Regions from separate parts of the Streptomyces sp. NPDC043746 genome, predicted to be linked through region 2. Evidence: predicted binding sites of a transcription regulator. Region 2 holds the regulator's gene; the other holds the start of a gene.
What was found. The regulator HspR, encoded in region 2, represses chaperone genes until heat shock. The targets are predictions, from matches to a motif close to TTGAGNNNNNNNNNCTCAA.
Positions count from the first base shown of each region.

Region 1: lon (endopeptidase La) is a predicted target of HspR. The motif match lies at 17,890-17,908, and genes of this name have one in related genera.

Region 1 is NZ_JBWKCM010000003.1:287,351-310,973, reverse strand. It holds gene AC0682_RS05200 (zinc-binding dehydrogenase) at 1-904, shown strand, start outside; gene AC0682_RS05195 (cellulase family glycosylhydrolase) at 980-2,428, shown strand; gene AC0682_RS05190 (GNAT family N-acetyltransferase) at 2,406-2,945, shown strand; gene AC0682_RS05185 (PadR family transcriptional regulator) at 3,091-4,140, opposite strand; gene AC0682_RS05180 (DUF4097 family beta strand repeat-containing protein) at 4,142-5,011, opposite strand; gene AC0682_RS05175 (hypothetical protein) at 5,163-5,996, shown strand; gene AC0682_RS05170 (DUF6104 family protein) at 6,024-6,209, opposite strand; gene AC0682_RS05165 (multifunctional oxoglutarate decarboxylase/oxoglutarate dehydrogenase thiamine pyrophosphate-binding subunit/dihydrolipoyllysine-residue succinyltransferase subunit) at 6,300-10,127, opposite strand; gene AC0682_RS05160 (HAMP domain-containing sensor histidine kinase) at 10,422-11,498, opposite strand; gene AC0682_RS05155 (response regulator transcription factor) at 11,495-12,232, opposite strand; gene AC0682_RS05150 (spermidine synthase) at 12,479-13,195, opposite strand; gene AC0682_RS05145 (hypothetical protein) at 13,305-13,931, opposite strand; gene AC0682_RS05140 (hypothetical protein) at 13,928-15,268, opposite strand; gene AC0682_RS05135 (ABC transporter ATP-binding protein) at 15,265-16,032, opposite strand; gene AC0682_RS05130 (zf-HC2 domain-containing protein) at 16,029-17,090, opposite strand; gene AC0682_RS05125 (RNA polymerase sigma factor) at 17,087-17,698, opposite strand; gene lon (endopeptidase La) at 17,931-20,351, shown strand; gene AC0682_RS05115 (polysaccharide deacetylase family protein) at 20,494-21,258, opposite strand; gene AC0682_RS05110 (hypothetical protein) at 21,501-21,821, opposite strand; gene AC0682_RS05105 (MarR family winged helix-turn-helix transcriptional regulator) at 21,851-22,333, shown strand; gene AC0682_RS05100 (hypothetical protein) at 22,482-23,273, opposite strand.
Region 2 is NZ_JBWKCM010000037.1:33,919-40,774, forward strand. It holds gene dnaJ (molecular chaperone DnaJ) at 55-1,248, shown strand; gene AC0682_RS28460 (heat shock protein transcriptional repressor HspR) at 1,250-1,705, shown strand; gene AC0682_RS28465 (hypothetical protein) at 1,807-2,190, shown strand; gene AC0682_RS28470 (helix-turn-helix transcriptional regulator) at 2,217-3,110, opposite strand; gene AC0682_RS28475 (hypothetical protein) at 3,331-3,585, shown strand; gene AC0682_RS28480 (Rieske (2Fe-2S) protein) at 3,582-3,902, shown strand; gene AC0682_RS28485 (pyridoxamine 5'-phosphate oxidase family protein) at 4,018-4,419, opposite strand; gene clpB (ATP-dependent chaperone ClpB) at 4,661-6,856, shown strand, end outside.

The sequences.
Region 1 (23,623 bases), on a different contig from region 2:
GCGCCCCGCACCGCAGGCGCGCGCCGGGTGGAGCACCGTCACCGTCCGGGCCGCCTCCCTCAACCACCACGACCTCTGGTCGCTGCGGGGCGTGGGGCTCTCGCAGGACCGGCTGCCGATGATCCTCGGCTGTGACGCCGCGGGCGTCGACGAGGACGGCAACGAGGTCGTCCTGCACTCCGTCATCGGCCAGTCGGGCCACGGCGTCGGGCCGAAGGAGCCGCGCTCCATCCTCACCGAGCGCTACCAGGGCACCTTCGCCGAGCAGGTCACCGTGCCCACCTGGAACGTGCTGCCCAAGCCGAAGGGGCTCTCCTTCGAGGAGGCCGCCTGCCTGCCCACCGCCTGGCTCACCGCGTACCGGATGCTCTTCACCAACGCCGGGGTCCGGCCCGGCGATTCCGTGCTCGTCCAGGGCGCGGGCGGCGGGGTCGCCACCGCCGCGATCGTCCTCGGGAAGGCCGCCGGGCTCCGGGTCTTCGCCACCAGCCGCGACGAGACCCGGCGCAAGCGGGCGGTGGAGCTGGGGGCCCTGGAGGCGTACGAGCCCGGGGCGCGGCTCCCGCAGCGGGTGGACGCCGTCATCGAGACCGTCGGGGCCGCCACCTGGTCCCACTCGGTGAAGTCGCTGCGCCCGGGCGGCACGCTCGTCATCTCCGGGGCCACCAGCGGCGACCGGCCCTCGCACGCCGAGCTGACCCGGATCTTCTTCCTGGAGCTGAAGGTCGTCGGCTCCACCATGGGGACCAAGGACGAGCTGGAGGACCTGCTCGCGTTCTGCGCCACCACCGGCGTGCGGCCGGTCATCGACGAGGTGCTGCCGCTGGACCGGGCCCGTGAGGCGTTCCAGCGGCTGGCCGACGGCGAGCAGTTCGGGAAGATCGTGCTCCGGCCGACGGAGTAGCTCCACAGAACTCCGCAGAAGTAGTCAGCACCTCATACTTGAACAAGTGTCAGCTCTGCTGATGGGATGCCGCCCATGCGTATGGGCAGAGCACTCATAGCACTTGTCGTCGCGTCCGTCCTGGCGGCGGGGGCCCTCGCTCCCGCCGCCTCGGCGGACCCCGCACCCACCCGGGCCGCCGCCCCCTCGACGTTCGAACGCTCCATCCCACCCCTCACCGACAGCCGGGGCCGCACCCTCACCCTGCGCGGCTGGAACGTCGAGGACAAGACGAACCGGGGCGAGGCCGCGCTCAGTGCCATCACCGAACGCCACTTCCGCGACCTGCGGGCAGGCGGCTTCAACTTCGCCCGGCTGCTGGTCTTCTGGGACGACCTGGAGCCCCGGCGCGGCCAGTACAGCGAGCGCTACCTCCGGAAGATCGAGCGCATCCTGGACTGGGCGCACAAGCACCGCATCCACGTCCTCATCGACGCCCACCAGGACGTCTTCGGGCCCGCGTTCGGCCACCGGGGCATCCCCGCCTGGGCCACCAGGACCGACGGGCTGCCGTTCACCCCCAACCCCGACGACTGGTTCTCGGAGTACTTCGAACCGGCCGTCCAGCGGGCCTTCACCCACCTCTACGAGGACCCCGACCTGCAACGCGCCCAGGCCGCCATGTGGCAGGTCCTGGCCGAACGCTTCCGCGGCCATCCGGCCGTCATCGGCTACGACCTGATCAACGAGCCGATGGGGGAACTGCGCGAGGGCGAGGACCTGCCGACCGCCGCCCGCCGGATCGAGGCCGAGCACCTCACCCCGATGTACAACCGCCTCGCCCGCGCCATCCGCGCCAAGGACCGTTCCACCTGGCTCTTCGTCGAGCCGACGCCGATCGTCGGGGAGGGCGTGCCCACCGGCCTCGGCCGGATCCACGACAGCCGGACCGTGTACGCCCCGCACTTCTACAACACCGCCATGGAGGCGGGCGCCGACTACGACCCGGACGCGGGGTGGATCGAGGCGTACGAGGCCGCCGTCACCGCCTATCCGGCCCGGTACGGGATGCCCGTGGTCGTGGGGGAGTGGGGCCCGCTCAACAACTCCCTCCCGAACATGGGCCGTTTCTACCGCGAGGCCGTCGCCTCCCTGAACCGCTACAGCTCCGGCTGGGCCGGGTACGTCTGGTGCTACGGCGGCGGCTACTGCGCGGTGGACGAGCAGGGCCGCTTCCGTACGAACAAGGAGCAGACGGCGACCCCGTACGCCCCCGCCGTCGCGGGCACGGTGCGCTCCGACACGTACGACGCGGGCAGCCGCACCTACCGCCTCGCCTACCGGGCGGCCACCCGCCCCGGCACCACGGAGCTGTCCCTCCCGCCCTCCGCCCGCGGCTGGCGGATCTCCGTCGCCGGGCGGGCCGCCCACGTCATCGGCACGGCGCCGTACGGCGGCCGGGTGGCCGTCCTGGCGTGGCCCGGGTCGGAGGTGGTGGTCACCGTACGGGAGGCTGGGCCGCATGGACGAACTGACCACTCCTGAAGGATTCCTGCTCCGGCCCTGGCTCCCCGTCGACGCCCCCGCCGTACTCCGTGCCTTCGAGCCGGACGAGATGGACCGCCAGACGGACCGGCCCGTCTTCGACCTCTCCAGCGCGCTGGCCTGGATCGCGGAACGCACCCGGGAGCGCGGGGCCCGGACCGACTACTCCTGGGCCGTCACGGGGGAGAAGGGCGGGGCGCTCGGCTGCGTGGCCCTCCAGGACATCAACCAGACCCACGACACGGCCTGGGTCTCCTACTGGACCACGGAGAGCGCCCGCGGCCGGGGCGTCGCCTCGGCGGGCGTACGGGCGGTGGCGCGCTGGGCGTTTCGCCGACAGGGGCTGTACCGGCTGGAGCTGGGCCACCGTACCGACAACCACGCCTCCTGCCGGGTCGCCCAGCGGTCGGGTTTCGCCACCGAGGGGATCGAGCGGGGCAAGCTGCGCTACGGCCGTACCCGGTACGACATCGAGCGGCATGCCCGGCTGGCCGACGATGTTGTCGACTTTGATTGACGAGAGAGGGGTGTCGGGATCGATGTCGGCGCGATCGTCTCCCGCGTCGAGGGGGCACACGGCGAGGGCGCCCTCGACGACGTACGGCGGGGCGGGGCCCGTACACAGCAGGCCCCGCCCCCGAGCGCGTCCGCGCGCTTTCGGCTCAGCCGCCCTTCTTCCCGTCCGTCTCCGGTGGGGTCAGCAGCGCCTCGATGCGGGTCGCCGCCGCGCCGAGGTGGTGGCGGGCCTCGGTCAGCTGGGTGTCCGTCACGCCGTGGTCGCGGGCCGCGTCCCGGACCGTGTCGCGGAAGCGGTCCAGCAGGCGGTCCAGGTCGCGGGCGGGGTCGTCCGTGGTCGGGACGTCCTCGCCCCAGCGGGGGGCGTGGACGGTCTCCGGTCCTCCGGCCGTGTCGGCCGCCTCCGCCTCCGCGTCGGCGGACCAGGGCCTGCCGAACGGGGGCCAGCCGCCCGAGCGGGCGAAGCCGCCGAGCTGGCCGGTGATCTCGGCCAGGCCCTCCCTTACGCCGGAGGGCCAGTCGCCCCGGGCGAAGTGCTCCTGCACCTGGCGGGCGGCGTCCCGCATCTGTTCGCGCGCCCGGTCCTGGGCCTCCTTGGCCTGGCGGCGGGCCTGCCGGGCCTCCTCGCGGGCGCGGCGGGACTCGTCCTTCGCCCGGCGCGCCTGCTCCTGCCATTCCTCCTTGGCCCGGCGCACCTCCTCCTTGGCCGCGTGCCACGCCTTGCTGTCCGCCAGGTCGCCCAGGTTGCCGAAGTCCCCGAAGTCGCCCAGGTCCCCGAAGGGAGAGGAGGGCTGCTTGCCCCGGGCCGTACGGGACTCGGAGGCGGCGGCCCGCATGTCGTCGCGGAGCCGGCCGGCTGCCCCGCGCACGTCGTCGCGTATCTCGGCGGCCAGTTCGGCCAGGGAGTCGCGGATCTCCAGCTCCAGGTCGGCCAGTTCACCGCTGCGGCCCGCCAGCTCCTCGCGTCCGGCGTCGGTGATCGAGTAGACCTTGCGGCCGCCCTCGGTGGCGTGGGTGACCAGTCCCTCGGCCTCCAGTTTGGCCAGCCGGGGGTAGACCGTGCCGGCGGAGGGGGCGTACAGGCCCTGGAAGCGCTCCTCCAGCAGCCGGATCACCTCGTAGCCGTGGCGCGGGGCCTCGTCCAGGAGCTTGAGCAGGTACAGGCGCAGTCGGCCGTGGGCGAATACGGGGGCCATGTCAGAGAACCTTTCCGGTCGGCTCGGCACCATGGGCGGCATCCTCGGCCGGGGGCCTGCGCAGCAGGGCGATCGAACCGGAGACGGTCGTCGCCTTCAGGGTCCCCGTCCCGGCGCCCAGCGTGCCGGTGATCTTCTTCGCGCCCCACTGCCCGCCGACCCGCAGGTCCTCGAAGGCGTTGGAGACGGCCCCGCTGGCGGTGTTCGCCTCGACCCGGGCGTCCGCCGGATGCGGGAGACGGATCGCGATCTCACCGGAGACCGTGGTCAGCCGGATGTCGGTGGGCCGGTCCGCGGCGGCGGCCGAGGGCTCGACGTCCAGGACCATGTCGCCGCTGATCGACTCGGCCCGGACCGAGGCGCCCGCCCCGTCCACCACCGTCAGGTCCCCGGCCACCGAGTGGAAGCGCAGGTCCCCGGTGACGCCCTGGGCCTCCAGGCTGCCCGATACGGAGTCCCCGCGGACCGCCCCGCTCAGCCCGACCAGGGTGATGTCCCCGGTGATGCCCCGTACGTCGGTGCGGCCCTCGATCCCGGAGACGACGGCGCCCGCGCCGACCACGCCGACCTCCACCGACGCCGCGGCGGGCACGGTGAGCGAGACGACCGCGCTGCGGCGGCGCCCGCCGGGGTCGAGCCAGCGCAGGAGGTCCTGCCAGGGGAGGTCCTCGTACGCCACGGTCAGCCGACCGTCCTCGTACGTCACCAGAAGCGGTGGGCCCTCGACGGCGGCGACCTCCAGCCGGGCGCCCGGCTCGTCGGTCCCGACCACGTTGACCGTGCCGCCGACGACCCGTACCTGGAGGGCGGTCACCGGGTCGTCGAAGGCGAGCTTCTGCGGCTCGGCGACGGTCCGCTTCGACGCAGTCATGGATGGACCTCCCGGAGAGGATCACGACGCAACATATCGCGTCTCGTAAACAACACGATATATCGCGGATGCGGGAAGTCAAGGGGTGTCGGCGGTGTCTGAGGTGATCAAAAGGCGTCGAACGTGAGCAAATTGCCCTAGCGTGTGGCCTATGAACGCGACATCCACCGGGGCGCTGCTGCTGTGCCGTGCCGATCCCGAGACCGTACGGCCGCTCGCCCACCTGCTGCGCGAGCGGATGCTGCTGACGCGGGCGGGCGAGGAGTGGAGTGTTCTCGTCCCCGAGGGGAAGCCCTGGCGGGAGACCGGCCCCTCCGGCGACGCCCCCGAACCGGTCGACCGGGTCCTCGGCGGCTGTGCCACCGCGCTGGCCGTCGGCTCCCCCTGGCCGGTGCTCGCCCTGTGGTGGGACGCCGACCGGGCCGGCTACACCCTCGCCGCGGGATTCCGCCGCACGGTCGGCTACATCTGGCTGGCCGACGGCACCCCGGTGGGCGAGGACGAGGCGATGCGCACCTTCGCGGCCCGCCTCGGGCTCGACCCCGTACTGGACCTCCAGGCCCTGGAGGAGCTGACCCGGCCCGACCCGGACGCGGATGCCGAGGCACGGCTGCGCGGGCTGCTCGCGGTCCTGACCCGGACGGGACTCACCCTGCCCGCCGGGCTCGGCCCGGGGGAGAGCGCGGACCGGCTGCGCAGCGTCGCGGCGGTGCAGCGCGGGGCGGAGCGCGTGGAGTGGGCGGGGTGGCGTGATGCCGTACGGGCCGAACTCGACGCGGTCGAGAGCAGCAGCCTCGGCCCCTGGGTGCGCGGACCCCGGGCCCGGGCCATCGCCGCCGCCCAGCTCGCGGCCGGGCTTCCGCTGCTGCTCTGGGGCGCCCGCCGACGCAGCGGGGGCTGGGCCGCCGCCGGAGCCCTGCTGCTGGCGCAGGGCGCGCTCGGGCTCGCGTACCACCGGGCCAGGGCGGCTACGGAGGCGCGCTGAGCGGCTGTGGGCCCGGGTCCCTCGGGCTCACGCGTCCTCGTCGTCCTCGTCGTCCAGCCGGGCCAGCCAGGTCGCCAGGCGCTCGACCGGCACCTCGAAGTCGGGGTTGAGATCGACGAACGTACGCAGCTGCTCGGCCAGCCACTCGAAGGTGACCTCCTCCTCGCCGCGCCGCTTCTCCAGTTCCTCGATGCCACGGTCCGTGAAGTACATGGGAGAAGGATATCCAGCGGGGAAACGCCGGGGACCCGGCCCCGCGACGAGCGCGGAGCCGGGTCCCCGGTGTGTTCGGCCATGCGGTCCTCAGGCCTCGAAGACCTCGTTGACCAGCTGCGTCTGCTCCGCCTGGTGACGCTTGGCCGAGCCGACCGCCGGGGACGAGCCGTGCGGCCGCGAGATGCGGCGCAGGCGCTCGCCGTGCGGCACGTCCGCGCCGACGGCCAGGTCCAGGTGGTCGATCAGGTTGAGCGCGATGAACGGCCACGCACCCTGGTTGGCCGGCTCCTCCTGGGCCCACAGGTACTTCTCGGCGTTCGGGTACTTGGCGATCTCGGCCTGGATCTCCGCACCCGGCAGCGGGTACAGCCGCTCCAGCCGGATGAGCGCGGTCTCCGTGTCTCCGCGCTTCTCCCGCTCGGCGTCCAGGTCGTAGAAGAGCTTGCCCGAGACGAAGACGACCTTGCGGACGTCCTCCGCCTTGACGGTGTCGTCGCCGATCACCGGGCGGAAGCCGCCGCTGGTGAACTCCTCGATCTTCGACGCCGCCGCCTTCAGACGCAGCATCGACTTCGGGGTGAAGACGATGAGCGGCTTGTGGTGCGGGTTGTGCACCTGCCAGCGCAGCAGGTGGAAGTAGTTCGAGGGGAGGGTCGGCATCGCGACCGTCATGTTGTCCTGCGCGCACATCTGGAGGAAGCGCTCGGGGCGGGCGGAGCTGTGGTCCGGGCCCTGGCCCTCGTAGCCGTGCGGCAGCAGCAGCGTGACGCCGGAGGTCTGGCCCCACTTCTGCTCGGCCGAGGAGATGAACTCGTCCACGACGGTCTGCGCGCCGTTGACGAAGTCACCGAACTGGGCCTCCCAGATGACCAGCGACTCCGGGCGGGCCAGCGAGTAGCCGTACTCGAAGCCCATCGCCGCGTACTCGCTGAGGAGCGAGTCGTAGACGTTGTACCGGGCCTGGTCCTCGGTGAGGTACAGCAGCGGGGTGTAGTCCTCGCCGGTGACCTGGTCCACCAGGACCGCGTGGCGCTGGCCGAAGGTGCCGCGGCGGCTGTCCTGGCCGGCGAGCCGGACCGGGGTGCCCTCCATCAGCAGCGAACCGATGGCCAGGGTCTCGCCCATGCCCCAGTCGATCGTGCCGTTCTCCACCGAGGCCGCGCGACGCTGCATCTGCGGCATCAGACGGGGGTGCACGGTGATCGACTCGGGGATGTTGACCTGGGACTCGGCGATCCGCTTGATGACCTCGGCGGAGACCGCCGTGTCCACGGCCACCGGGAACGCGGCCTGCGGCTCCGGGACGTGCGGGGCGGCCGGCTGCGAGGTGGCCTCGCGGACCTCGGCGAAAACCTTCTCCAGCTGCCCCTGGAAGTCCTGGAGCGCCTGCTCGGCCTCTTCCAGCGTGATGTCGCCGCGACCGATGAGGGACTCGGTGTAGAGCTTGCGCACCGAGCGCTTCTTGTCGATCAGCGTGTACATCTGCGGGTTGGTGAACTCCGGGTTGTCGCCCTCGTTGTGACCGCGGCGGCGGTAGCAGATGAGGTCGATCACGACGTCCTTGTTGAACGCCTGCCGGAACTCGAAGGCGAGCCGCGCGACGCGGACCACGGCCTCCGGGTCGTCACCGTTGACGTGGATGATCGGCGCCTCGATCATGCGCGCCACGTCGGTGGCGTACATCGAGGAGCGCGAGGACTCCGGGGCGGCGGTGAAGCCGACCTGGTTGTTGATCACCACGTGCACGGTGCCGCCGGTGCGGTAGCCGCGCAGCTGCGACATGTTGAGCGTCTCGGCGACGACGCCCTGGCCCGCGAAGGCCGCGTCGCCGTGGAGCGCGATCGGCAGGACCGTGAAGTCCGTGCCGCCCTTGTTGATGATGTCCTGCTTGGCGCGGGCGATGCCCTCCAGGACCGGGTCGACCGCCTCCAGGTGCGAGGGGTTGGCGGCCAGCGAGACCTTGATCTGCTCGCCGTCCAGACCGGTGAAGGTGCCCTCGGCGCCCAGGTGGTACTTGACGTCGCCGGAGCCGTGCATCGAGCGCGGGTCGAGGTTGCCCTCGAACTCGCGGAAGATCTGCGCGTACGACTTGCCGACGATGTTCGCCAGCACGTTCAGGCGGCCGCGGTGGGCCATGCCGATGACGACCTCGTCGAGGCGGGCCTCGGCGGCGGAGTCGATGACCGCGTCGAGCAGCGGGATGACGGACTCGCCGCCCTCCAGCGAGAACCGCTTCTGGCCGACGTACTTGGTCTGCAGGAAGGTCTCGAACGCCTCGGCCGCGTTCAGCCGGCGCAGGATGCGCAGCTGCTCCTCGCGCTCGGGCTGCTGGGCGCGGGGCCGCTCCACCCGGTCCTGGAGCCACTTGCGCTGCTTCGGGTCCTGGATGTGCATGAACTCGATGCCGGTGGTGCGGCAGTACGACTCACGCAGCACGCCGAGGATGTCGCGGAGCTTCATCATCGACTTGCCGGCGAACCCGCCGACCGCGAAGTCCCGCTCCAGGTCCCACAGGGTGAGGCCGTGCTCGGTGATGTCGAGGTCGGGGTGCTTGCGCTGGCGGTACTCCAGCGGGTCGGTGTCGGCCATGACGTGGCCGCGGACCCGGTAGGAGTGGATCAGCTCGAAGACCCGCGCGGCCTTCGTCACGTCGCTGTCGTGCGACGCGTCGATGTCCGTGAGCCAGCGGACCGGCTCGTACGGGATGCGCAGGGCCTTGAAGATCTCGTCGTAGAAGTCGTTCTGGCCGAGCAGCAGCTGCGAGACGATCCGCAGGAACTCGCCGGAGGCGGCGCCCTGGATGACCCGGTGGTCGTAGGTCGACGTGAGCGTCATGACCTTCGAGATGCCGAGCTTGTTCAGGGTGTCCTGGGAGGTGCCCTGGAACTCCGCCGGGTAGTCCATCGCGCCGACGCCCATGATGAGGCCCTGCCCGGGCATCAGGCGGGGCACCGAGTGGACGGTGCCGATGCCGCCGGGGTTGGTCAGCGAGGCGGTGACGCCGGTGAAGTCGTCCATGCCGAGCTTGCCGATGCGGGCGCGCCGGACGATGTCCTCGTACGCCTGCCAGAACTCGAAGAAGTTGAGCGTCTCGGCCTTCTTGATGGCCGCGACGACCAGCTGGCGGTCGCCGTTCGGCTTCACCAGGTCGATGGCGAGACCCAGGTTGACGTGCTCCGGCTTGACCAGGGTCGGCTTGCCGTCCTTCTCGGCGAAGGAGTGGTTCATCGACGGCATGGCCTTGAGGGCCTGGACCATCGCGTACCCGATGAGGTGCGTGAAGGAGATCTTCCCGCCGCGGGCGCGCTTGAGGTGGTTGTTGATGACGATGCGGTTGTCGAAGAGCAGCTTCACCGGGACCGCGCGGACGGACGTGGCCGTCGGCAGCTCCAGCGAGGCGTTCATGTTCTTCGCGACGGCGGCCGAGGGGCCGCGCAGCGTCACGTACTCCGGTCCTGCCGGGGCCTCGGTGGCCTCGTCCGCCGTGGCCTTCGGCTTGGCGGGCGCGGCGGCGGGCTTGGCCGCCGCGGGCTTCGCCGGAGCGGCAGCCGGGGCGGCCTCGGCGGGCTTGGCCGGTGCCGGTGCCGCCGGGGCGGCGGCGGGCTTCGCCGGGGCCGGAGCGGCAGCGGCCGGGGCCGCGGGCTTCGCCGGGGTGGTGGCGGCCGGGGCCTGGGGTGCCGCAGCCCCCGAGGCTGCGGCGCCGGGAGCGGGCTTGTCCGCCGTGCCGGAGGAACCCGGCTTGTAGTCGGCGAAGAAGTCCCACCAGGCGCGATCGACCGAACTGGGATCCTGGAGGTACTGCTGGTAGATCTCGTCGACGAGCCACTCATTGGCGCCGAAAGCGGCGGCCGGGTCGGTACCCGGGCTGGCTTGGTCGGTCGAGATGCTCGAGTTACTGGGGGACTGAGACGACACGGCGGCAACCGCCCTCTTCCGCTTCACAAGGTGATGGACAGCGGAAATCAAGGCTACGCCCCCCAAACCGTTCCTTGCAGGCCGGGCCGGTGCTTCGTCGTGCACATCACATCGCAACGCGGGTTTCGGCGCAGGAAATGGCGGGAAACAAGCGAGGTTCCACTGCACTTCGGGTACGCAGGACCGTGGATACGGTCCTGCGACCGTATCCCCTGGGGCTCCCCTCGGGGACCCCCTCCCAGAAGGACACGGGGACCGCGCCCTCCCGGTTCGAACCCTATGTCAACCGCATCGTCAACCGCTTCGCTCGGGCAGCCCCGGGAGGGTGACCTGGATGCGGCAGCCCCGAGCGGATTCGGCCACCCCGATCCGGCCGCCGTGGAGATCCACCGCCCAGCGGGCGATCGCGAGGCCCAGTCCCGTACCGCCGTCGCTGCCCGGGCCGTGCGGTGAGGGGGCCTGGCCCCGGTTGAACCGCTCGAAGACCCGGTGCCGCTCCGCCTCCGGGATGCCGGGGCCCTCGTCGAGGACCTCCAGGACCAGCGACTCCGGGGAGGGGCCGCGCCGGGCCAGCACCGTCACCCGGCCGTGCGGCGGGCTGTGCTTGACCGCGTTGTCGATGAGGTTGGCCACCACCTGGTGCAGCCGCTCGGCGTCCGCGTGCGCGGTGAGTTCCGGCGGCGAGACGTCCAGGTGGAGATGGACGTCCGTACGGGAGTGGTTGCCCGACCCCGACGACAGCCGGCGCTGCGAGGCGGCGAGATTGGCTTCTTTCAGTACGCCCGAAAGATACGGCCACACCTCGAAACGGCGGGCCCTGAGCGCCACCACCCCGTTGTCCAGCCGGGACAGGTCCAGCAGCGTCTCCACCAGCCGGCCGAGCCGCTCGGTCTGCTTCAGGGCCGTACGCATCGTCTCCGGATCGGCGGCGGACACCCCGTCCACCACGTTCTCCAGCACGGCCCGCAGCGCCGCGATGGGCGTGCGCAGCTCGTGGGAGACGTTGGCGACCAGCTCCTTGCGGTGCCGGTCCTCCGCCTCCAGGTCGTCCGCCATGCGGTTGATCGTCCGGGCCAGGTCGCCCAGCTCGTCCCGCCGCCCGGCGCCGCTCACCCGGCGCGTGTAGTCGCCGTGCGAGATCGACCGGGCCACCGCCCGCATCTCGTCCAGCGGCGCGGTCAGCCCGTGCGCCACGAACTGGGTGATCAGCAGCGTCGCGATCACCGAGAAGACGGTGATGAACTGGAACTCGGTACGGGTCCGCAGGGCCACGATCAGCAGCCCCGTCGTGATGAACACCGAGACCACGACGAGCGTGCCCAGCTTGGCCTTGATGGAGAAGGGCCGCACCCCCGACCCTGGTCGGGTCATGGAGCCGGGGTCTCCAGGGCGTACCCCACGCCGTGCACCGTACGGATCCGCTCGGCTCCGATCTTGCGGCGGAGCGCCTTGATGTGGCTGTCGACCGTACGGGTGCCCGAGGCGTCCGCCCAGTCCCAGACCTCGGCCAGCAGCTGCTCGCGGGAGAGCACCGCCCGCGGGGTGTTCGCCAGGCAGACCAGCAGGTCGAACTCGGTCGGCGTGAGGTGGACGTCCTCGGACCGCACCCGGACCCGGCGCTGGGCGTGGTCGATCTCCAGCTCACCGAGGCGCAGCATCCCGCTGCGGGGGGTGACGGCGGCCAGGGCGGCGCGTTCCACCCGGCGCAGCAGGACGTGCACCCGAGCGGCCAGCTCCCGCATGGAGAACGGCTTGGTCATGTAGTCGTCGGCGCCGACCCCGAGACCGACGAGCATGTCGGTCTCGTCGTCGCGCGCGGTGAGCATCAGCACCGGCACCGGGCGCTGCGCCTGCACCCGGCGGCAGACCTCCAGGCCGTCGAAGCCCGGGAGCATGATGTCGAGCACCATCAGGTCGGGCTGCCAGGCCTCGGCGGCGTCCACGGCCGCGGGCCCGTCCAGCGCGGTCTGCACCAGGAAGCCCTCCGCCCGGAGCCGGGCGGCAATGGCGTCGACGATCGTGGCGTCGTCCTCGACGACCAGCACCCGCCGCTGGGCCCCCGGGGTGGCCGCGACGCCGTTGTGGGTGGTGTGTGTCTGTTCCATCGCCCCGCCCCTGCCCGCTCTCGCGGGGGGCCAACCCCCGTGAGGCACGGTCTTCGCTCGTGGATTTCGTGGGTGATCCCCGTGTGCCGCTCAGCAGCGTAAAGGCAGCGGAGGGCTCTCGGCTACGCAGGGTGTTGCCCCGAGGGTGCGGGAGCGGCCCGGCGGGGCGGCGGATCGTCGGCCTTGTGCCGCGATGACCGCCTCACCGCCGGGCCGGGCATACCGACAGGGGGTTCCGCGCCCCTTTCAGTAACTCTTCGATGCGAGATGGACCACGTCGGGCACACCTCGGGCAACAGCCACTTCTTCGGTCCGAACTCTGGTGAACCCGGCATTCCGCAACGCCCGTTCGAAGCTCGCCGACGGCTGCGCCGACCAGACCGCGAGCACCCCGCCCGGGGTCAGCCGGTCGAGACAGCGGGCCAGTCCGGTGGGGGAGTAGAGGCTTCCGTTGTCCTCCGTGACGGTCCAGTCCGGCCCGTTGTCGATGTCCAGGCAGAGCGCGTCGTAACGCTCCGTGGTGGTACGGAGGTGGTCGAGCAGATCCGTGTGGAGGATCTCGGTGCGGGGATCGGCCAGCGCCGCCCCGGAGATCCGGTCCAGCGGCCCGTGCCGGTGCCAGTCCACGATCGCCCGCTCCCGCTCCACGACCGCGATCCGCCCCCACCGCTCCTCCTCGGCCGCCCGCAGCAGCGAGAAGCCCACCCCGAGCCCGCCGATCAGCACGGAGGGGCCGGTCCGCCCGGCGGGCAGGGCGGCCAGGGCGGCATCGATCAGCAGTCGCTCGGAGCGTCCGTCGGAGGTGTCCATCAGGAAGCAGCCGTTGGCGATGATCTCGAAGTGCTCCCCGCGCCCGCGCAGGACGACCTCGCCGAAGGGGCCTTCGCGGCGGTCCAGGGTGACGGGGGCGGGCGGGATCATGGCGCAGGTGAAGGCGTCGGTGGCGTCGGTGCGGGGCTCCATGGGCCCGATTTTAGGAGCGTGGAAGCTGCGGCCCCAGGGAGATCACCTTCGCGCCCCGGCCGCCCCCTGCCGACCGGCCTCGGGGCGGGCCGGGGCCGGCCGCGGTCTCTCAGCGCTCCGGGCGGGGGCCGCGCAGCACCAGGAGCGCGGCCCCCGCCACGTACGCCGCTCCCGCCACCGCCCACGCCGCCGCCTGCGGCCCCGGCTGCATCGGCCAGGCCCAGTACGCCGCCGCCCCGCCCGGGGTCCGGGGGGCCGCCAGGTAGACCGCGCCCCCGTAGACCGTCATCGGCAGCCAGCTCGCCCGCGCCCCCAGGACCGTGGCCGCCGCGGCCGTCACCCCCGTCGCCCCCAGCACGTTGCGCACCATCGCCGTGGCGCCGAACTGCTCCGGCTGCCCCGGGACGGCGAGGGCGAGGGCCCCGGCGGCGAGTGCGGTGAGGGCCAGCAGACACGCCAGCCGCCGGGGCCACCAGCGGCGGACGGCGGTGCGGTCCAGCTCCTCGGTGTGCGAGAAGAACCCGGTGCCGATCGCGGCGGCGGCGAGCAGCGGGGCGAGCGCCTGCACCGGGACGCGCGCGGTGTGGTCGAACTGCGGTCGGCTCTGCAGCCAGTCGGCGGCCCACGCGGCGAGCAGGGCGACGCCCGCCAGCGCGGCCAGGGTCGCCGGGACGGCGCGGGAGCGCAGATAGAGGACGGGCAGCCTGCCCGGCACCGTCCGTACGGGGGTCGTCACAGCGTGGGCACCGCCTTCGGGTCGCAGCTGGTACGGGTGGCGAGATAGCGGCCGAGCCAGGCGCGGCGCTCGGTCCCGTCCATGGCCGTGAGCCGGTCCAGGTATCTGCCGCCCCGGTCGGGGTCGAGCCATGAGCCGCCCAGGGGGGCCAGCCACTGCGCCACGGCCTCGTCGGTCTCCCCCACGCGTGCGGTCGCGGGGTCCTCCGCCATGATCACGGCCAGGGGGCAGTCGCGGTCGGCGAGGCGGGCGGCCGTCTCCCAGGCGTACGCGGCGGGGTCGGTGAGCCTGCCGCGCGCCACGGTCCAGCCGAGGGACGAGACGGGCAGCCGGGCGGTGTCGGGCGGGAGCCGCCGGTCGTCGGGGGTCTGGACGTACCGCCGGGGCGCCCCCGGAACCCCGTCCAGGCGGGAGAACAGCCCGGTCAGCGCGTCGGACACCTGGGGCAGCAGCGGGCCTTCCAGCGCGCTCACGCAGACCTGCGGCACCGCCTCCGTACAGATCAGCCGCTCGGCCGCCGGGTCGTCCCGGAACAGGTCGTCGCCGCTGCTCACGACGAGGGGAGCCAGAAGGGCTGCGACCACCAGCGGTACGAGGGCGAACAGCCGGCGCCGGGCCGCGTACCCGATGACCAGGGCGAGCACCGGGGCGCCCGCCCAGACCACCATCGCGGGCACGAACCACGCCACCGGCACCCGGCCGACCAGGTAGTACTGCTCGGCCGGGTTCAGGAAGCGGAGGTCGGAGTCGGAGTACGAGGGGATGCCGAGGGCGAGGTACGTGGCCGCCGCGAGCACCGGCGCGGCCAGCCGCCACCGCCACAGGCGCCCGACCACGAACCCGGCGAACGCGGCACATACCAGGAACCACGCGTCCACGGCGATCAGCCCCGCCGAGGGCCCGCCCGCCCCGGTGTACGGCCAGGTCGCCGCCAGCACCCCCACCACGGCCAGCAGGTGCCCGACGACGGCCCACAGCGCCACCGGCAGGGCGGCCATCACCAGCTGGGCCGGGCGCCCACGAGGGACCGTGAGCCACAGGGCGGTGGTTCCACGACGGTGATCCCTGCCTCCCTGCCAGCACCCGGCGGCCGCGACCAGCGGCCCGCCCAGCAGCGTGGCGCACGAGTGCAGCAGCCCTTGCGTTTCACCCCAACTTCCCTGCCACTGAACGGCCTTGCTGATCATCGGCACAGCGATGGTGAGGGCGACGGCCGGGGCGGTCCAGGGGGCGATCCCCCGTCTCAGCTCGGCCCGGAAAGCCGCCCGGGAGGGGTGACGGACGGGGGGTGGGGTGGCGGTCCGGGCGGCGGGCGCCTGGTCCAGCGTCTCCGTCATGCCCCCGCCCCCGTACGGTGTGCGCGCAGGGCGGCGGTGTAGCCGCGCTCGATCGGGTTGCCGCCGAGCCCGTCCGCCGCGTCGCCCAGCCCGACCAGGTCGGCGGTCGTGCCCCGGTAGGCGATCCGGCCCGCTTCGATCAGGGTCACGTCCGTGCAGGCGGCGGCGACGTCCTCGACCAGATGCGTGGAGACGATCACGGTGGAGGTGCGGCCCAGCTCCCGCAGCAGGGCACGGAACTCGACGCGCTGCTCCGGGTCGAGACCGGCCGTCGGCTCGTCCAGCAGCAGGAGTTCGGGCTCGTTGACGATCGCCTGGGCGATGCCGACCCGTCGCACCATGCCGCCGGAGAGCGTCTTCACCTTGGCGTCGATCCGGTCGCCGAGACCGACCCGGTCCACCGCGCGTTCCACGGCGGCGGCGACCCCCGCCCCGTCCATCTCCTTGAGCCAGGCCACGTAGCCGACGAACTCGCGGACCGTGAAGCCGGGGTAGTGGCCGAACTCCTGCGGCAGATAGCCGAGGAGGCGGCGTACAGCGGCCCGCTCGCGGTGGTCGGCCCCCGGGCCGACGTCCCGGCCGAGCAGCTCCACACGCCCCGCGTCGGGGGCCGAGACCGTGGCCAGTACCCGGATGAGGGAGGTCTTGCCCGCCCCGTTGGGCCCGAGCAGCCCGTGCACACCCCGAGGGAGGTCGAGGTCCACGGCGTCCAGGGCGGTCTTCCTGCGGTGCCGGACGGTCAGCCCGGCGACCTTGGCGGTCACGGTGTCTCCAGATGGTCGAAGGATCGGCGGCGGGCGGCGAGCAGCAGCGCGCACACCAGGGCCCCGGCGGCCCAGCCGCTCTGGACGGCGGGCCCGGAGAAGTACGGGGAGGCCCCCGCCGCCAGCGTCGCCCCGGCAGGGCCGCCGACGGTGGCCGGGGCGACGACGAACACGGCCCAGGCCCCTCCGACGGCAGCCGCCCCCCGGCGGCTGCCGACGAAACTGCCCAGCGCGAGCGCGGCGAGCGTCAGCGCCAGCGCCGGCAGCAGCCAGGCGGCTGCCCCCGGGCCGCCCGTCGCCGGGGGCAGCACCGCCCCGGCGAGCGTCAGCGCGGGGACGCTCACCCCGAGCACGGCGGCGGCCCGTACCAGCAGCAGCCGCAGCCCGCCGGACGGGGTCGAGGTGATGACCTCGTACAGCGGATCGGCGTGCCGCCCGTACGACAGGGCGACCCCGGCGAGCGGCAGCACCGGCGCCGTCACCAGCAGCAACGGCCGTACGGAGGCCCCGAGCCCGGCCCCGTACGACAGCGCGAGCGCCCCGAGGGCGACGACGACGAGCGCCACCGGCCAGGCCCCCCGCAGGGCGGGCCCCGCCGCCCAGAGGGCCCGAGCAGCCCGCGGCAGCCGCGGCGGCACCCCCGTGGCTGCCGCGGCCGTGCTGGGGGCTGCCGGGGTGCGGGCGTCGGCAGGTGGGTAGGCGGTGGGGTCCGCGCCGGAGCCCGGGGCCGCGGCGGGCCGGGCGGCCGTGGGCGGGCTCGCGGCGGTGCCCACAGCGGGGGCTGGGCTCGCGTCGGAGCCTGGGGCCGCGTCGGCGTACGCGGGCACCGCCCGCGCCACCCGCTCCAGCACCGCCGACCGGACACCGGCCAGCAGCGCGCCCGTCTCCGGGGCCGTCCGGACCGCCGACGACACCAGGGCCGCGCAGGTGCCGCACACCTCGACGTGCTTCTCCAGGGACCAGGCGTCGCTCTCGGCAGCCGTACCGGCCGCGTAGCGCCCGGCCAGCTCGCCGTCCACGTGCCAGCCGGGACCCCGGCCCCGGCGTTCCCGGCTCATGCCGTACCTCCCAGGGCTTCGCCTTCCGGCGCCAGCCGCTCCAGTGCGGCCCGCAGTTCCCGCCGGGCCCGCATGGCGCGGGTCTTGACCGTGCCCTCGGGGATGCCGAGCAGCGCCGCGGCCTCCCTCGTGGAGAGCCCGTCCACGACCGTGGCGCGCAGGACCTCGCGCAGCTCCGGGGAGATCCCGGCCAGCGCGGTGCCCACGTCCCCGTACTCCAGGCCTGCCAGCACCCGGTCCTCGGCGGAGGGCGCGAGGGCCTCCGGGGCCGGGCGGAGGGGAGCCGGGGGCCGGTCCGCGCGGCCGTCCGCCCGCAGGGCGTCGACGAGCCGACGCGAGGCGATCACCCACAGCCATCCGCCGACCTGTGCGCCCCGATGCGAGGCGGCGGAGCGCCACACGGTCACGAAGGTGTCCTGGAGTACTTCGCGTACGGTCTCCGCGTCCGCGCACCGCCGGGCGAGCCGGGCGTGCAGCCACCCGGCGTGCCGGTCGTAGAGCGCGCCGAGCGCGTCCGTGTCGCCGCGTGCCACGGCGCGGACGAGTGCCGCGTCATCTCTCTCCGTACCGTCATCCCGGTCCTCCCCCACAGGGCGCAACAGCCTCACACCCTCCCTATCGCCCGCCGGACCGTATCCGGTTCACGCGGCGGGGAAAGAGGCAGGCGGGAGGGGGCCCGGGAACAGCGCAGCGGGAACAGCGCTTCTCCGGTGCGCGCTCCCGAGGGTCCCGCGCGGTGGCCATCCGTCGATCGCTCAGAGCGAACACCGCCAGGGGAACATTCAGCGGCTCATAAGCATTGAGCCCATGTAGCTCAACTTGCCTGCCGAAGGGGAGATCATGACTAACGAGTCCAAGGCGTTCACACCGATCGACCTGCCCGTGCTGCCGCTCGACGACGAGGTCGTCCTGCCCGGCATGGTGGTGCCGCTGGACCTGTCCGACGCCGAGGTGCGCGCCGCCGTGGAGGCCGCGCAGGCGGCTGCCCGGCCCGAGGGCGGCAAGCCCGAGGTGCTGCTGGTCCCGCGGATCGACGGGACGTACACGGGGACCGGCGTCCTCGGCACCGTCGAGCAGGTCGGACGCCTGAGCGACGGGGACCCCGGCGCGCTCATCAGGGCTCGTGACCGGGTCCGGATCGGGGCCGGGACCAGCGGCCCGGGGCGTGCGCTCTGGGTCGAGGGGACCGTGATCGACGTCGTCGTGCCCGATCCGCTGCCCGGGTCCGTCGCCGAGCTGGCCAAGGAGTACAAGGCGCTCGCCACCAGCTGGCTGAAGAAGCGCGGCGCCTGGCAGGTCGTGGACCGGGTCCAGCAGATCGACGACATCTCCGCCCTCGCCGACAACTCCGGATACTCCCCGTTCCTCTCCACCGCGCAGAAGGTCCGGCTCCTGGAGACCGTGGACCCGGTCGCGCGGTTGAAGCTCGCCATCCAGTGGCTGGGCGAGCACCTGGCCGAGCAGGATGTGGCCGAGTCCATCGCCAAGGACGTCCAGGAGGGCGTCGACAAGCAGCAGCGCGAGTTCCTGCTGCGCCGCCAGCTCGATGCCGTACGCAAGGAGCTGTCCCAGCTCAACGGCGACCCGGAGGACGAGTCCGACGACTACCGGGCCCGTGTGGAGGCCGCCGAGCTGCCCGAGCACGTCCGGACGGCGGCGCTCAAGGAGGTCCAGAAGCTGGAGCGGGCCAGCGACCAGTCCCCCGAGGGCGCCTGGATCAGGACCTGGCTGGACACCGTCCTCGAACTCCCCTGGAACGAGCGCACCGAGGACGCCTACGACATCCGGGGCGCACAGGCCGTCCTGGACGCCGAGCACGCCGGTCTCGCGGACGTGAAGGAGCGGATCACCGAGTACCTCGCGGTGCGCAAGCGGCGCGCCGACCGGGGGCTGGGGGTCGTGGGCGGACGGCGCGGAGGTGCCGTGCTCGCTCTCGTCGGTCCGCCCGGCGTCGGCAAGACCTCACTGGGGGAGTCCGTCGCGCACGCCATGGGCCGCAAGTTCGTCCGGGTCGCGCTCGGCGGGGTCCGGGACGAGGCGGAGATCCGCGGCCACCGCCGTACCTACGTGGGCGCCCTCCCCGGACGCATCGTGCGGGCGATCAAGGAGGCCGGTTCGATGAACCCGGTCGTCCTGCTCGACGAGATCGACAAGGTCGGCTCCGACTTCCGGGGCGACCCCGCCGCCGCCCTCCTCGAAGTCCTCGACCCGGCCCAGAACCACACCTTCCGCGACCACTACCTGGAGGTCGAACTCGACCTCAGCGACGTCGTCTTCCTCGCCACCGCCAACGTCCTCGAAGCCATCCCGGAGGCCCTGCTCGACCGCATGGAGCTGGTCCGGCTCGACGGCTACACCGAGGACGAGAAGGTCGTCATCGCCCGGGACCACCTCCTCCCGCGCCAGCTGGAGCGGTCCGGCCTGGAGAAGGACGAGGTCACCCTGGAGGAGTCCGCGCTGCGCAAGCTGGCCGGGGAGTACACCCGCGAGGCGGGCGTACGGAATCTGGAGCGGTCCATCGCGCGGCTGCTCCGCAAGGTCGCGGCCCAGCACGAACTGGGCGACCGTGAGCTGCCGTTCACCGTGACGGACGAGGATCTGCGCGGCCTGATCGGGCGGCCGCACCACGTGCCCGAGTCCGCCCAGGACCCGGCCGAGCGCCGCACCGCCGTGCCGGGCGTGGCCACCGGGCTCGCGGTGACCGGGGCGGGCGGTGACGTCCTCTTCGTCGAGGCGTCCCTCGCCGACCCGGAGACCGGGGCCTCCGGACTGACCCTGACAGGTCAGCTGGGTGACGTCATGAAGGAGTCCGCCCAGATCGCGCTCAGCTTCCTCCGCTCGCACGGCGCGGAGCTGGAGCTTCCGGTCGGTGACCTCAAGGACCGGGGCGTGCACGTCCACTTCCCGGCGGGCGCGGTCCCCAAGGACGGCCCGAGCGCGGGCATCACGCTCACGACCGCGCTGGCCTCGCTGCTCTCCGGACGGCTCGTCCGCACGGATGTGGCGATGACGGGTGAGGTATCGCTGACCGGCCGGGTGCTGCCGATCGGCGGGGTCAAGCAGAAGCTGCTGGCCGCCCACCGCGCGGGCATCACCACCGTGGTGATCCCGCAGCGCAACGAGGCCGACCTGGACGACGTCCCGGCCGAGGTGCTGGAGAAGCTGGACGTCCACCCGGTCACCGATGTCCGCCAGGTGCTGGAGATCGCCCTCGCCCCGGCCTCGGCCCCGGCGGAGGAGAGGATCCCGGCCGCGGCCTGACCGCCACGCAGTGACGGGCGCGGCATCAGGTACGCGGCCGGTACGGACGGCCCGCTCCCCGGGGCGGGGGCGGGCCGCTTCGCGTTCGTCCCGCGGCCGTACGTGGGCGGGCCGTCCCGCGACGGCGGACGGCCGGCGGTGCTCAGGGGCGGTAGATCGTGCCCGGCTCCGGCACCGCCGGGGCCATCAGCTCCGGGACGGTCACGAAGGTGTAGCCGTCCTTCTGGAGCGCGTCGACGATCCCCGGCACGGCGGGCACCGTGCCCGGGTAGATGTCGTGGAGCAGGATGATGCCGTCCTTGCCCGCCTGGTCCAGGATCCGCCGGGTGATCAGCGCGGAGTCGTTCGTCGAGTAGTCCTTGGCGGTCGCGCTCCACAGCACCTGCGAGAGCCCCAGCTCCTTGCTGATCCCGGAGACCTGGTCGTCGGTGCGGCCCTGCGGCGGGCGCATCAGCCGGGGCCGCTTCCCGGTGATCTTCTCGATCGCCTCCTGCGTCTTCTCCAGCTCGGCCCGTATCACCTCCGGCTTCTCGTCGGTGAGGATCTTGTGCGTCCAGGTGTGGTTGGCCACCTCATGGCCCTCGTCCTGGATACGCCGCACGGTCTCGGGGTGCTTGAGGACGTGGTTCTTGCCCAGCAGGAAGAAGGTCGCGGAGACCTTCTTCTCCTTCAGGATGTCCAGCAGCTCCGGCGTGTCCTTCCCCGGCCCCGCGTCGAAGGTCAGGGCTATGCACTTCGCCTTGCGGCAGTCCGCACGCCCGAAGGACCCCTTGGCCTCGGCCGCCGCGTCCTGCCGTGCCGAGCCGGGAGCCGTCGTCTCCATCGAGCAGCCGGAGAGCGCCAGTGTGAGCGTCGCCACCAGAGCGGCGGCCAACCCGCCACCGAGCACGGACATCTTCTTGGGCATGGCGGACACCACTCCTCTGCGCGGACATATCCGCACAGGTGTGCGGTACGCCGAGGACTATACCCAACATGTATACGTCGAGTGCATAGTGGGGCAGGGCGCCCCGGAACCCCGGCGGCCCGGGGAGGGGCACCGAGGCCGGAGCGCGAGCGGTCGACGTCGGCTGCTGTCTGCTGTCTGCCGTCAGCCGGCGCCTACGGCACGGCCCAGCCCACCGCTGAAGCGGTTGTGGGCGCCGACGATCAGGCCCCTCGATGTGTGTACTGCCACACCGTGGGGACGGGCCGGCAGGCGGCCCACCGGCCCCTCGCGGTGCAGCGGACCGCGTCCCGGCCGCTGCGCGCCCGGTAGGCGGTGGTGAAGCCCCGCATCCGGTTCACCATGGCGGCCCTGCTGAGCCCGTAGCCCCGGGCACCGTACGGGTTGCACTCGCCGTCGAGCCCGCCCGGCAGGGTCTTCCCGTCCCGGGGCCGACGGAAGGGGGCCTGGCCGCCGCCGTTGGTCTGCTCCTGCGAAATACTGGCCCAACTGCGGCGTTGACCGGCCGTGGAAGAGGCTTTCATCGGCAGGAAACCGTACGAGGGGTGCTGACGTGCACGGGAGCGAGAGCGCGCGGGAGCCGGGCGGGGCCGCCGGAACTGGCGTGGACCACGAGTTCCTGGCGCTGGAGCGCGAGTTGGCGGTCTTCCTGCGCCGGGCGCGGGCCAGTTCGGGGGAGATGGCCCGTGAGGTCCACCCCGAACTGGAGCCTGCTGCCTACGGGCTGCTCGTCCGCCTGGAGTCGGCGGGTCGGCAGCGGGCCACCGAGCTGGCGGCCTACTTCGGCGTCGGCAAGGCCACCATGAGCCGTCAGCTGCGGGCCCTGGAGGACCTCGGGCTGGTCGCCCGCGAACCCGATCCGGCGGACGGCCGCGCCTGGCTCGTCCAGCTGACGGACGAGGGCCTCGCCCGCTTCCGCAGCGTCCGCGACGCCCGGCGCGGGCGGTACGTCCGCAAGCTGGCCGACTGGGACCGGGCCGAGGTGGCCGAGCTGGCCCGGCTGCTGCACCAGCTGAACTCCCGCGCGGAGGAGTGACGCCCGGCAAGGCCGACGTCCGGTGGGCGGAACCCGGCGTCCCGCGAGCCCGGCGTCCCGCGAGCCCGGTGTCCCGCGAGCCCGGCGGCGTGTCGGCGCCCCGGCGTGCCGCGAAGCCGCCCGGCACCTCCCACCGGGCGCCCCGCCCCTACAGCTCCACGAACACCGCCGTCGCGTCGTCGTGCGTCTTGCTCCGCCGCAGCCGTACGCGCCCGGCCGCCGCGTCGGCCTCCTCCAGCTCCCGCACCCGGTCGATCAGCCCCCGGGGCCCCTCATTGCGCAGCAGCGCCGGTGTGGCCGCCCGGTCGCCCTCCCGGAACATCGCCGTCCACCGGTCCGCCCCGTCCGTCAGCGCGGTCAGCGACCGGACCCCGGCAGTCGGCACGCTGCCGGTCACCGCGCGTGAGGAGACCGTGGGGTCGGCAGCCGCCGTGAAGAAGCCGCCCTCCCTGTTCCGCAGTCGGGAGTCCACGTCCGCCGTGGAGGAGAGCGAGCCCGGCGGCAGCCGGTCGAGGCGGTCGTCCACCACCGCCCGGACCGTGCCGTCCGGGGCCTCCAGCAGGAGCACCGCATCGGAGAGGACCAGGTACTCGATCGCGTGTTCGCTCCAACGCGCCAGGGCCACGGTCGCCTGAGGCGTGCGCACGTGAGAAAGGTCACAGGTCGCCCGATGGGCGTCGGCGGTGCGCCGGATGGACGCCGACAGAATCTCGGCCAGATCCCGATCTCGCCGTGAGCCCGCCAGTTCCACCAGTGCGCCGCCCAGCCGGGCGGTGAACCAGGGGACGGTGTGCGCACAACCGTCGTCCCCCCGCGGCGGTGTCACGCCGTCGAGCACCACCACCACGCCTCCCTGGCCGGACGCGGGGAGGGCGGCGGATGCCCAGTCCTCGTTGGGGCGTTCGGGGTCGCCGGGGACGGTGGCGAGTTCGAGGCGCATGGGGCCAGTCTGCACGAGGTCTTCACCAGTCCCGCACGGGAGCGGTTTCCAGCCGTACCAGCAGGTCAACGCGGGCCCGGTGCGCGGAGCGCGGGGCTCCGGAGCGAGTGCGGGCGGGCATCTTGCCAAAGGCGGCGCCGAAGTTCCACCCCGCGCCCTACGCATGGTCAGAGGCGTCTCTGGGGAGACTTGTTCGCCAACTCAAGAGTGCGGTTCACTCGTTCGAGTGGCGGAGCGGTCGATGCGCGTCCCCCTCTCAAAAGCACTGGAATGGTCGGAAGCCGTACCAGGAGCGGGGGCCTTCTACGTGACCGAGCGTCACCTCTGCTTCAAGGGTGGACGAGTCGAGA
Region 2 (6,856 bases):
CCCCCCCCCCCCCCCCCCCCCCCCTCGGCCGATCGTCCGGAAGGAGGGACGTCGATGAGCACGAAGGACTTCGTCGAGAAGGACTACTACAAGGTCCTCGGCGTTCCCAAGGACGCCACCGACGCCGAGATCAAGAAGGCGTACCGCAAGCTCGCCCGCGAGTTCCACCCCGACGCCAACAAGGGTGACGCCAAGGCGGAGGAGCGCTTCAAGGAGATCTCCGAGGCGAACGACGTCCTCGGCGACTCCAAGCGGCGCAAGGAGTACGACGAGGCGCGCGCCCTCTTCGGCAACGGTGGTTTCCGCGCCGGACCCGGTGGTGCGGGCGGCAACTTCAACTTCGACCTGGGCGACCTCTTCGGCGGTGGCGCCCCGGGCGGCGGTCAGGGCGGTGCCGGCGGTGGGTTCGGCGGTGGCGGGGGCGGCCTAGGCGACGTCTTCGGCGGGCTGTTCAACCGGGGCGGCGCGGGCACCCGTGTCCAGCCGCGGCGCGGCCAGGACATCGAGTCCGAGGTGACGCTCAGCTTCAGCGAGGCGGTCGACGGGGCGACGGTCCCGTTGCGGATGTCCAGCCAGGCGCCCTGCAAGGCGTGTTCCGGCACCGGCGACAAGAACGGCACCCCCCGGGTCTGCCCGACCTGCGTCGGCACCGGCCAGGTCTCGCGCGGCAGCGGCGGCGGCTTCTCGCTCACCGACCCGTGCGTGGACTGCAAGGGCCGGGGCCTGATCGCCCAGGACCCGTGCGACGTCTGCCACGGCAGCGGCCGGGCCAAGTCGGCCCGCACCATGCAGGTCAGGATCCCGGCGGGCGTCTCCGACGGCCAGCGGATCCGGCTGCGCGGCAAGGGCGGACCGGGCGAGCGCGGCGGACCGGCCGGCGACCTGTACGTGGTCGTCCACGTCGGCGCCCACCCGGTCTTCGGCCGCAAGGGCGACAACCTCACGGTCACCGTGCCCGTCACCTACCCGGAGGCGACGCTCGGCGGCGAGGTGAGGGTTCCCACCCTCGGCGGCCCCTCGGTCACCCTGAAACTGCCCGCAGGCACTCCGAACGGGCGCACCATGCGCGCCCGGGGCAAGGGCGCGGTCCGCAAGGACGGCACCCGCGGCGACCTGCTCGTCACCGTGGAGGTGGCGGTCCCCACGGACCTCGGCCCGGAGGCCCGGGACGCGCTGGAGGCCTACCGCAAGGCGACCGCGGACGAGGACCCGCGGGCGGAACTGTTCCAGGCCGCGAAGGGAGCTTGAGATGGACGGCCGTCGACGCAATCCGTACCAGCTGACCGATGAATCGCCGGTGTACGTGATCTCGGTCGCGGCCCAGCTCTCGGGCCTGCACCCGCAGACGCTGCGCCAGTACGACCGTCTCGGCCTGGTCTCCCCGGACCGCACGGCCGGCCGCGGCCGACGTTACTCGGCCCGTGACATCGAGCTGCTGCGCACCGTGCAGCAGCTGTCGCAGGACGAGGGCATCAACCTGGCGGGCATCAAGCGCATCATCGAGCTGGAGAACCAGGTCGCCGCGCTCCAGCAGCGCGTCGCCGAACTCTCGGCGGCGGTGGACGGCGCGGCGGTCGCCATGCAGCAGCGCGAGGCCCAGGTACACGCCTCGTACCGCCGCGACCTCGTGCCGTACCAGGACGTGCAGCAGACGGGGGCGCTGGTGGTGTGGCGGCCCAAGCCGAAGAGGCCGATGGGGGACTAGACACGCCCCGGCCCCGCGGCCGCGGCACGCCCCTGCGGCCAGGGCCGCGGCTGCTTCGGTGGCTGCGTTCGCGTCCGCGTCTGCTGTCTGTGCTCGTTTCCGTGTCTGCTTCTGCGGACAGCGGGGCCGGGAGAGGGATTCCACCGCTCTCCCGGCCCCGCTGTCGTACGCGCTTCAAGAAGCCCTCGTACGCCGCCGTGACCGGCCCCGGCGATGCCGGAGCGGGCGAGGCGGGTGCCGAGTCGGAGTGCGGCCGGTGGCGCCGAGGTCTGCATGAGTTCGGCGGCGGGGGAGCGGCGGGCGCGGACGCCTGTCTTCCGGGCCACCCGGTCTTCGGCACGGCCCTCGGCGAGCAGGCGGGCGATGGGGCGCTGGACGGCGGTGTACCGGGCGTGGGGCGGGGCCGCCCGGCGGTTCTCGGCCGACGGGACGGCCTGGGCCCGATCCGCCTTCACCGCTGCCTCTGCGGGATCCCCCTGCTTTAAGCGGGGCGACACGTTCCCTCGCGCGGTCAGGAATCCGATTCCAGGATTCCCGACCGTGCGATCAGGTATCCCAGTTGGGCCCGGCTGTTGCTGCCGAGTGCGGCGCTGAGTTTGGCGATGTGGGACCGGCAGGTGCGTACGTTCATACCGAGGCGCCGGGCGATCGCCTCGTCCACATGGCCCTCGACCAGCAGCTTGGCGATGGAGTGGCGGACCCCGGATATGCCCTCCGGCACGGGGTCGTAAGGAATCTGGTCCTGCAGGGGGATCGCCCGGTGCCAGAACTGCTCGAATACCTTGACGAGGTATTTCACAATGCCCGGATGCCGCAGTTCGAGGGCCACGGTCCGGTCGTCCGTGGCCGGGATGAACGCGACGGTGTGGTCGAAGATCATGAGGCGTTCCACGAGTTCTTCGAGGGTCCGGATCTCCATCCTGCTCTCGGCCATGCGCGCCGCGTAGTTGAGAGTGCCTTGGCTGTGCCGGGCGGTGTGCTGGTACAACGTGCGCATGCCCACCCCGCGCTGCATGAGCATGTTTCCGCGCTCCATGGCCATGTTCAGGGTGTCCTCGCTGCGGCCGCCTCCGGGCTGGATCGTGAGGACTTCGGAGTTGCACTCCGCCATGGCGAGCTTGATGGAGGCGTTGATGCGGCTGATGCCTTCGAGGACGGTGATCGCGTGGGTGATCGGCGGCGTCTGGGCGCTGACGGCCATGAAGGGCTCGAACGCTTTGGTGAGTTCGATCGAGAGGCGCCTGCGCTCCTGGATCTCGCGCTCGATGGGGTGGAGCCGCTGCGTGAGTGCCGCGAACGCCGGTACGGGCCGCAGCCAGGTGGGGTCGTCCGGATCGGGGTGCAGCAGGGCGAACTCCAGGAGGCACGGAGCGGCTTCCGCTTCGGCACGGGCTATCTTCCCCACGCTCAGCGCACTGGCGTAGAGCCGTGCCCCCTCGTCGCACAAAGTGCTGACAGAGTGGGGATGTGTCGTTTTTTTCCTCTTCGTGGTCAATTCTCCACCCCCCAGGAAGATGCATCAGCAGGAACATGATGCATCGTTTCTGTGGTTTGACGTGCCCCGATGGGCCATCGTCTTGTGATGCGGGGGAGAGGAAACCTTGGAAGTAAGGACGAAGCCCACCATGAGTAACAAAACGCTTCGCTCGGTGCTTGCTGTGGCCTTCTCCGCCGGGCTCGCGTTCGGGGTGTTCGGTACCTCGGACCTGACCCGGGGCGATGTACCCCACCGGGCAGTGGAAACGTGGTCGAAGGCGCTGAAGCAAGGCGACGTCGTCTGGGATGCGGTCCCTGCCCGTCAGGCCGGGGCGCACGTGGAGGCGGCCCGCCTCGCCGGTGCGGCGTGGGACTCCGCTCCGGCCGAGAAGGGCCGGGCATGACCACGCCGCCGGACGACCGCACCTTCCGGCGCGAGATGGCAACCGCCTATCGCTCAGGGTGGCATTTCATCGATCTGCTCACGGCACTCCCCCGCCGTGGCGACTCGTTGATGGTCACCCTGTTCGGAGAGCCGATCGTCGTGGTGATGGAAGAGGACGAGGACGTCCGCGCCTATCGGTGCCTCCGCCGCCCCCGCGGCGCGCCGCAGCCCGTCCGCTGCGCCGTCAGATACGGGATGATCTTTGTGAACCTCGATCAGCGGGACCACGAGCTGATCGCGTCAGAACCCCTTTCCGCCACCCCCCGCAGTGCCTGAGCGATTCCCCCGTCGTCACCTGTCGCTCCAGGCGCTTCCCCCACACAGCGGCGCCACCGTGACCTGAACACGGTGGCGCCGTTGTGCTGTCGCCGTACGGGAGGGGCCGGGGCGGTCAGGCGTTTCCGAGGGCCCGGTCCAGGGCGATCTCGATGACGATGCGCTCCGGGTTGGGCCTCGGTGTGCGCTCGTAGCGCTCCGCGTAACGGCTCACCGCGTCCGCGACGACCTCCGGCTCCGTACGGATGGTCGCGCGGCCCTCCAGCGTCGCCCACCGGGCCTTGTGCATCTGGCAGACGGCGACCCGTGCCCCCTCCGGGCCGGCGGCCAGGATGTTGGCGACCTTGCGGGTGCCCCGGCCGGTGATCACCCGTGCCACCCCGGCCTCCGGGTCGTACGTCACGCCCACCGGGACCACGTGCGGCGTGCCGTCCGGGCGGAGCGTCGTCAGGGTGCACACATGCCGCTCGCGCCAGAACGCGAGGTACTCGGGGGTGGGGTTCCGTACGTCTGCCATGGGGGAAGCGTAGGCGGCGGCCCGCGTCCGTGCGGCGGCGGGCGGCGCTCCCGTGCCCGACCCGCCGCCCCTGAGCCCTGGGCCCCTGAGCCCTGCGTCCCTGAGCCCTGCGTCCCCGGGCCCGGCCGCCGGGCCCGGGGAGAGTCCTCGAATTACCTTGAGCGGAATAGACTCAACTTTGTGTACGCTGGATACATCAAGGGACAGGAACCGCCCCAGCTGCGAGGAGGAGCAAGCACCCGTGGACGCCGAACTGACCAACAAGAGCCGCGACGCCATCAACGCGGCCAGTGACAGGGCCGTGCAGGACGGGCACCCCGACCTCACCCCCGGGCATCTGCTCCTCGCGCTGCTGGGGGGCCAGGACAACGACAACATCACCGACCTGCTCGCCGCCGTCGAGGCCGACCAGGCCCTCGTGCGCGCCGGGACCGAGAAGCTGCTCGGCTCCCTGCCCAGCGTCACCGGCTCCACCGTCGCCCCGCCGCAGCCCAACCGCGAGCTGCTGGCCGTGATCCAGGACGCGGCCCAGCGGGCGAAGGAGCTGGGCGACGAGTACCTCTCCACCGAGCACCTGCTCATCGGCATCGCCGCGAAGGGCGGGCGCGCCGGTGAGATCCTGGACGCACAGGGGGCCACCGCCGAGAAGCTGCTGGCCGCGTTCGAGACGAGCAGGGGAGGGCGCCGGGTGACCACACCCGACCCGGAGGGTCAGTACAAGGCCCTGGAGAAGTTCGGCACCGACTTCACGGCCGCCGCGCGCGAGGGCAAGCTGGACCCGGTCATCGGCCGCGACCAGGAGATCCGCCGTGTCGTGCAGGTGCTGTCGCGCCGGACGAAGAACAACCCCGTGCTCATCGGCGAGCCCGGCGTCGGCAAGACGGCCGTCGTCGAAGGGCTCGCCCAGCGCATCGTCAAGGGCGATGTCCCCGAGAGCCTGAAGAACAAGCGGCTGGTCTCGCTCGACCTCGGCGCGATGGTCGCGGGTGCGAAGTACCGCGGCGAGTTCGAGGAGCGCCTGAAGACCGTCCTCTCCGAGATCAAGGAGAGCGACGGCCAGATCATCACCTTCATCGACGAGCTGCACACCGTCGTCGGCGCCGGCGCGGGCGGCGACTCCGCCATGGACGCGGGCAACATGCTCAAGCCGATGCTGGCCCGCGGCGAGCTGCGCATGGTCGGTGCGACCACGCTGGACGAGTACCGCGAGCGCATCGAGAAGGACCCGGCCCTGGAGCGCCGCTTCCAGCAGGTGCTGGTCGCGGAGCCCTCCGTCGAGGACACCATCGCGATCCTGCGCGGGCTCAAGGGCCGTTACGAGGCCCATCACAAGGTCCAGATCGCGGACTCGGCGCTGGTGGCCGCCGCCACCCTCTCCGACCGCTACATCACCTCCCGCTTCCTCCCCGACAAGGCCATCGACCTCGTCGACGAGGCCGCCTCCCGGCTGCGGATGGAGATCGACTCCTCGCCTCTGGAGATCGACGAACTCCAGCGCTCCGTCGACCGGTTGCGCATGGAGGAGCTGGCCCTCAAGAACGAGTCCGACGCCGCCTCCAAGCAGCGTCTGGAGAAGCTTCGCCGCGACCTCGCCGACAAGGAGGAGGAGCTGCGCGGCCTCAACGCACGCTGGGAGAAGGAGAAGCAGGGCCTCAACCGGGTCGGTGAGCTGAAGGAGCGCCTGGACGAGCTGCGCGGCCAGGCCGAACGGGCCCAGCGCGACGGCGACTTCGACGCCGCCTCCAAGCTGCTGTACGGGGAGATCCCCGGCCTGGAGCGGGAGTTGGAGGAGGCCGCCGAGGCCGAGCAGGAAGCATCCAAGGACACCATGGTCAAGGAGGAGGTCGGACCGGACGACATCGCGGACGTCGTCGGCGCCTGGACCGGCATCCCGGCCGGGCGGCTGCTCGAGGGCGAGACCCAGAAGCTGCTGCGGATGGAGTCGGAGCTGGGCAAGCGGCTGATCGGGCAGACCGAGGCCGTGCAGGCCGTCTCCGACGCCGTACGCCGTACGCGCGCCGGGATCGCCGACCCCGACCGGCCCACCGGGTCCTTCCTCTTCCTCGGCCCCACCGGCGTCGGCAAGACCGAGCTGGCCAAGGCGCTGGCGGACTTCCTCTTCGACGACGAGCGGGCCATGATCCGCATCGACATGAGCGAGTACGGCGAGAAGCACAGCGTCGCCCGCCTGGTCGGGGCCCCGCCCGGTTACGTCGGGTACGAGGAGGGCGGCCAGCTCACCGAGGCCGTCCGCCGCCGCCCGTACAGCGTCGTGCTCCTGGACGAGGTCGAGAAGGCCCACCCCGAGGTCTTCGACATCCTGCTCCAGGTCCTCGACGACGGCCGGCTCACCGACGGCCAGGGCCGCACGGTCGACTTCCGCAACACCATCCTCGTCCTCACCTCCAACCTCGGCAGCCAGTTCCTGATGGATCCC